Regions from separate parts of the Paenarthrobacter sp. NyZ202 genome, predicted to be linked through region 3. Evidence: riboswitches for the same ligand, from Rfam matches in the RefSeq annotation. Region 3 holds a riboswitch; each other region holds the start of a gene.
The links. A riboswitch is a leader RNA that binds a small molecule or an ion and turns the genes downstream of it on or off. The one in region 3 is predicted to bind thiamine pyrophosphate.
Positions count from the first base shown of each region.

Region 1 (2,194 bases), 1.3 Mb from region 3:
CAGCGCCGGCACAAGCCGCCGCCACCGAAGTCGTGGACCCGGTCCGCCAGGCCAAGGCCGAGGCGACCCGCGCTGCCCTGGCCACGATCGCTGCCGCCGCCCATGCCGCACACCTGCACGACGACGAGGTCCACCGTGCCGAGGAAGCGGCCCGCGCAGCGGCGCAGGCCGGAGATGCAGCTGAAGCCAAGGAAGCACCTGCCGGGCAGGCTCCCATGGAGGATTCGTCCGCCAGGGAATCGGCCTCTGCGTCCAAGGAAGGCCGGACCGCGCCTGTCCTGCGGTTCGGCGGCGAGGAAGTTGCACTGCCGTTCGTTGAACACCAGGAGGAACCGCAGCCGGCCAAGCCGACCATGAGCCTGGATCTGTTGGCGGAAGCGTTCTCGCACCTGGGCGCCGCTCCAGAGCCCGAACCCCAGGCACCCGCTTCCGGTGGCGGTTCCGCCGAGGCCACGGGCGCAGTGGCAACCGGCCAGGATTCGGATACCGGACATGGCGTGGCGGAGTCCGGGGCGCGGGCCCGCGGCCGCCGCGGACGCCGGAACCGCAGCGCAAGCAGGGCCCAGGGTGCTGCCAACGAGACCAACATCGAGCACCATGAGACGGGTACTTCGGCGGGCGGTGGTTCCTCGCACGAAGCCAAGGCCCCGGCAAAACCTGCCGAAAAGCCTGCAGGCGAAGAGCCCATCATCCTCGGTGTCGGTGTCCCGGCCTCCGAGCTGTAGCTCTTCGGCGCTGATTGGCGCTCCAACCCGATAGGGATTGACGCGGCCCCCGGATTTTCCTGCACAGGCACACTGCAGCAGGATTCCGGGGGCCGCAGTCATATCCGTGGAGCAACTGCGCGTGGGTTTCGGAGGGCCGGTGTTTCCCGGCTAGTCTTGGGGATTGACACGGGGTGCCGGGCGTCGGGCCCGGCTGAGATCCAGACCCGTTGAACCTGTCCGGTTAGCACCGGCGAAGGGATGTCCCCATGACTTCTTTGTCGTCTTCTTCCGCCTACCCTGATTCTGCCGTCTACCCGGCAGCCCCCGGCCCTGTCAGGCCACCGCGTGTTCTGAGCATTGCAGGCTCGGATCCGTCCGGAGGAGCGGGAATCCAGGCAGACCTGAAGGCAATTTCTGCCCTCGGGGGTTACGGCATGGCCGCCGTCACCGCCCTCACCGCCCAAAATACCCTTGGCGTCAGCAGTGTCCATGTGCCGCCGGTGGAATTCCTGCGCCAGCAGTTGGAAGCGGTTGGCAGCGACATCACGATCGATGCCGTCAAGATCGGGATGTTGGGCGACGCGGAGGTCATTGACGAGGTCCGCAGCTGGCTCGGAAAGGTGCGTCCCGCCGTCGTGGTCCTTGATCCCGTGATGGTAGCCACCAGCGGCGACCGCCTCCTGAGGGAAACCGCTGAGGAAGCATTGCGTCATCTTCTGTCCCTGGCGGACCTGGTCACCCCCAACCTCCCCGAACTTGCCATGCTGCTCGGAGAACCTGAGGCCGCGGACTGGGCCTCGGCGCTCGACCAGGGAAAGCGCCTGGCCGCGGCTTGCGGAAATACCGTGCTGGTCAAAGGCGGGCACCTTGCCGGTGACGATTGCCCCGACGCCTTGGTCAACACGGGCGGTTTGCTGCGCCAGGACATCATCGAGGTTGGCGGACCGCGTGTCTACACCGGCAACAGCCACGGAACGGGCTGCTCGCTTTCATCGGCATTGGCCACCGTGCAGGCCCGGACCGGTGATTGGGAAGCTTCCCTTCGGGAAGTGAAGCCGTGGTTGCTGCAGGCACTCCGGGACGCTGACAGGCTGGAGGTCGGCCAGGGCAGCGGCCCCATCCATCATTTCCACCACCTTGAGGCCTCCGCAGCGCCGGGTACCTTCGCGACGCGGTTATGGGCAGAGGCGTCCAAGGAGCTCGGGGCCATCAACGCGTTGCCGTTTATCGAGGGGCTGGAATCGGGTGCGCTGCCAGAGTCCTGGTTCAACTACTACCTCGCCCAGGACGCGCTGTACCTCAACGGATACTCGCGGGTCCTGGCCAGGGCGGGGGCACTGGCTCCCAGCGAGGAAGAGCAGCTGTTCTGGGCCAAAGCCTCCCAGGTCTGCCTGGAGGTGGAATCGGAGTTGCACCGGAACTGGCTGGCCACGCGCCGCACCAGCCAGGCGACCGGGCCGGTTACCAAGTCCTATGTGGACCATCTC
Region 1 is NZ_CP187556.1:2,620,780-2,622,973, reverse strand. Features, by position in the region: gene ACPFL9_RS12155 (Rne/Rng family ribonuclease) at 1-725, shown strand, start outside; TPP riboswitch at 885-983, shown strand; gene thiD (bifunctional hydroxymethylpyrimidine kinase/phosphomethylpyrimidine kinase) at 974-2,194, shown strand, end outside.
Region 1: another riboswitch for thiamine pyrophosphate. It lies ahead of thiD (bifunctional hydroxymethylpyrimidine kinase/phosphomethylpyrimidine kinase); the one in region 3 lies ahead of ACPFL9_RS18365 (ECF transporter S component).

Region 2 (2,194 bases), 910 kb from region 3:
CAGCGACCTTGCCGCCGCCGTCGGATCGTCCGCCTCCGTGATGGCACGGACCACCACGATCCTTGCGGCACCTGCGGCCACTACGTTCTCGACGTTGCCGAGGTCGATCCCGCCGATGGCGAACCAGGGCAGATCAGCGCCCGCGGCGTCGTTCCCGCGGGCCCGTTCCACTGCTTCTGCGGCAAATGTGACCAGCTCCAGTCCAACGGCCGCGCGACCGGGTTTTGTGGGAGTGGCCCATACGGGTCCGACACAGAAATAGTCCAGCCCGCCCGGCACCTGCGACGCCGCAATGGCGGCATCGGCCTGTTCCGGAGTGTGGGTGGAGAGGCCGATCGCAGCACCGGGCAGGAGCTGCCGGGCGGCCGGAAGCGGAAGGTCCTTCTGGCCGATGTGGAAGACCGGAGCCCCGGAAACACTGGCAACATCGGCCCGGTCGTTGACCGCCCACAACTTTCCGTGGCGTGCAGCGGCCTTGCCGAGGACCTCCAGGAGCTCCAGCTCCCGGCCGGCCTCCAGGGACTTGTCCCGGAGCTGGATGATGTCCACGCCACCGGCGAAGGCGGCGTCCACAAAGTCCGCAAAGTCCTCCTTCTCCTGGCGTGCGTCGGTGCACAGGTAGAGGCGGGCAGAAGCAATGGCGTTGGGCTGGGTCATGGAAACCAGAGTAGTTCCTCTAAACTGGGCTCGTACTGCGGGAGCCGTGGCAGCGTCATATGACTGCCCGGCTGAGAGGGCTTCAGCGCCGACCGCTTGACCTGATCCGGGTAATACCGGCGTAGGGAAGGGAAAAACATGGTCGTACCCCGGCCCGTTCCGGAAACAGCACCGGACCTTGAAGCAGATGTGATCGTCATCGGTGGCGGGATCATCGGATTGGGCATCGCGCACGAGGCCCGGGCGGCCGGCCGTTCGGTGGTGGTGGTCGATCCCGCACCTGCCACGGGGGCCACTTTCGCAGCAGCAGGCATGCTCGCCCCCGTCAGCGAACTCCATTACCAGGAGGAAGACCTCCTGGAACTCATGCTGGAATCAGCCCGGTTGTGGCCGGCTTTCGCGGCGGACCTCTCCGGACGTGGAACAGCCATCGGTTACTGCACGACGCCGACACTTGGCGTGGGTGCCGACGCTGCCGACCGCCGTGCCTTGACCGATCTGCGGTCGGCCCAGGTTGCGGCCGGATTGGCCGTGGCGCCCCTGGCCCTGCGGGAAGCGCGGGAGCGCGAACCGCTTTTGAGCCCGCAAATTTCCTGTGCTTTCGATATCCCCGCCGACCACCAGGTGGACCCGCGGAGGCTGGCCGCCGGCCTGATGTCGGTCCTGGCCTCCCATTCTCCGGAAGACCGGACCTGGGTCGCCGGCGCCGCCGACGGTTTCCTGGTGACGGAGTCCGCAACCCGGTTGCTCCGCGAGGAGGACCGGGTGCTGGGTGTGGGGCTGGAGTCCGGCATCAAAGTCCGGGCTGCGGAGACGGTGGTGGCCAACGGACTCGGCGCCGGCAAGCTCGAAGGACTCCCTGATGGGCTGTCCCTTCCCGTTCGTCCCGTCTACGGGGATATCCTGCGGCTTCGCGTACCGGAGCACCTGCGCCCGCTCGTGACAGCCACGGTCCGGGGAATGGTGCGCGGGGTCCCGGTCTACATCGTCCCGCGTGACGACGGGACTGTGGTCATCGGGGCAACGCAGCGCGAAGACAACCTTTCTGCCACGTCCAACGCAGTCTCAGCCGGAGGTGTCTACCAGCTCCTTCGCGATGCCCAGGTCCTGGTGCCCGCCGTCGCCGAACTCGAGTTGCTCGAGGCCACGGCACGTGCACGGCCAGGCACACCGGACAACGCACCCCTGCTGGGACGGGTGACCGGCGGCAGTGGGGAGGTTCCCGGACTGGTCATCGCCACCGGCTTCTTCCGCCACGGCGTCCTCCTCACCCCGGTCGCGGCAAAGATCGTGGGCGGGCTGCTGGGCGGCTCCAGCGACCCGCGCTGGTCGCGGTTCGCACCGGACCGTTTTGCGCCAACTGCACAGCATGAACTTCCTCCCGCACCACGCACGTCGATCAAGGAACCCGCATGAACATCAAACTCAATGGCACTGCCCGTTCAGTGCCGGACGACGCATCCGTCAGCACCCTCGTCAGCGACGTCACCGGCCGCGCCCTGGACCACCGCGGTCAGGCGGCCGACGGCGGCAAGCT
Region 2 is NZ_CP187556.1:3,051,985-3,054,178, reverse strand. Features, by position in the region: gene thiE (thiamine phosphate synthase) at 1-657, opposite strand, end outside; TPP riboswitch at 685-802, shown strand; gene thiO (glycine oxidase ThiO) at 796-2,073, shown strand; gene thiS (sulfur carrier protein ThiS) at 2,070-2,194, shown strand, end outside.
Region 2: another riboswitch for thiamine pyrophosphate. It lies ahead of thiO (glycine oxidase ThiO); the one in region 3 lies ahead of ACPFL9_RS18365 (ECF transporter S component).

Region 3 (2,194 bases):
CCCTGTCTTTCAGGAAGGCCGCCATGGAACCCCGGGGTGCCAGGACGGGAACTACGGGGTGCCGGGCGCCCCACACAGCATCCACGGTGCCCAGGCTCGCAAGTTCCTTGAGCAGGTAGTAGGTGGGTGGCATGAGGTGGAGCGTGCCTTCGGCTTCAGCGGAGAGGACGCCGGCCACGGGCATCCAGAGCGACTGCCAGGCTTCCGTTGTTTGGTGTTGGGGCGCTGCCCCGTCACGGGCCTTAGCGACGTAGAAGTAGGTGTCAAAGCGCTTGGGCATGTCCACCGGGGTCACCCAGTTGGCCCACGGACGCAGATCTGCAGGCTCAAGCGTGAGTCCGGCTTCCTCCTGCACCTCGCGGAGGGCGGCAGTCAGCACGGTGCCCGCTTCCCGGATGGCTTGGTCCGGGTTGGCGGCGATGGATGCTTCCGACCACGCATCGGCGTGCCCTGCCAGCAACTCCTGCGGGTAGTCCCACCCTTCACTGTCCGCGGCATCCACGCGGCCTCCGGGAAAGACCACCATGCCCGCGGCGAAGTCCATGGTGGACACACGGTGCTGGACGAAGACCTCGAGCCCGTCGGCGGCGTCCCTGAGCAGGATCACGCTGGCAGCGAGCCGTGGTTCGGGTGCAGGCTGGCCTAAGCCGGGATGATCCGTCATGAAGTCATTCTCTCAGGTGTGCATGAGAGAGGAAGCCGCCAAACGGGCCGGGAGAAACCGCAACCCATTATGACTGCCACCGAGGGCCAACGCACGGACCCGGGTGTAAACTGGACCTCGCCCATCAGGGCAGATTGATAACGACAGGGGAGCGCCGCCGTCGAACCCTGCAGGGATGCAGGTGACGCGAGGGCGCTGAGAGTGCGGACAGCCGCAGACCCTCGAACCTGATCCGGTTAGTACCGGCGCAAGGGAGTCGAGCTTCTCAGAGTGTCCGGAACACCGGTGGCGCATGCCTGCCGGGAATCCGGGGAGCACTTTCCCCTCCTGTAACCTCAGGAGGCAAAGAAATGACCACGGCAAGCGTGAAGAAGACCAGTTACAACTGGCGTGTAGTAGACATCGTGGTGGCAGCTTTGATCGCCATCGCCGGCGGCGTGATCTTCTGGGCATGGTCCCAGGGCGCCGCGATCGTATCCATTCCCATGAACGCGGCCTACCCGCCCTTGACAGGCCTGATCGCCGGCGGCTGGATGATCCCCGCAGTCCTGGGCATGCTGATCATCCGCAAACCCGGCGCCGCGCTGTTCTGCGAGGCTGTGGCCGCGACGGGTGAGCTGATCATGGGTTCCCAGTACGGCACCACCGTGCTGATTTCCGGCGTCCTGCAGGGCCTGGGTGCCGAGCTGGTGTTTGCTGCGTTCCGCTACAAGAAGTTCAACCTCCCCACGGCGCTGCTGGCCGGTGCCGGTGCGGGCCTCTTCTGCGGCCTCAACGACTCCTTCATGCCGTGGGGCTGGAACATCGCCTACGAGGCCGTGGACAAGCTGGCCTACATCGCGTTCTGCACGTTGTCCGGCGCCATCATTGCCGGTGCCCTGTCCTGGGTCGCCACCCGCGGCCTGGCCAAAACCGGCGTGTTGAGCGCCTTCGCATCGCGCAAGGCCGCCTCGGAGCCCGTCTTCAACTGATGGCCGCAACGAGCACCGGCAGGCCTGCCGCCATCTCCGCCGAGGGCTGGGGTTGGCGGCACGCCGGCCGGACCACACCTGCCATCCAGGGCCTTGACCTCCGCATCGATCCGGGCGAGCGGGTGTTGCTGTTGGGTCCCTCCGGTGCGGGCAAGTCGACCTTGCTGCACGCGCTGGCCGGGGTCCTGGGCGAGGAAGAGGATGATTCGGACGAGACCGGTTCACTCCTGCTGGACGGTGCTTCGCCGCGGGAACAACGCGGCCGCGCCGGATTGATGCAGCAGGATCCCGAAACGCAGGTGGTCTTGTCCCGGATTGGCGACGACGTCGCCTTCGGAGCCGAAAACCTTGCCGTGCCCCGTGACCGGATCTGGACCCGGGTTCATGAAGCGCTCGATGACGTGGGGTTGCGTACCGCTGATGGCGGCGGTTTGGCATTGGATCACCCGACGGCGGCACTCTCCGGCGGCCAAAAGCAGCGGCTTGCGCTGGCGGGTATTTTGGCGATGAGGCCGGGACTGATCCTGTTGGACGAACCCACGGCCAACCTGGACCCTGC
Region 3 is NZ_CP187556.1:3,957,136-3,959,329, reverse strand. Features, by position in the region: gene ACPFL9_RS18370 (NUDIX hydrolase) at 1-664, opposite strand, end outside; TPP riboswitch at 800-936, shown strand; gene ACPFL9_RS18365 (ECF transporter S component) at 1,015-1,635, shown strand; gene ACPFL9_RS18360 (ABC transporter ATP-binding protein) at 1,635-2,194, shown strand, end outside.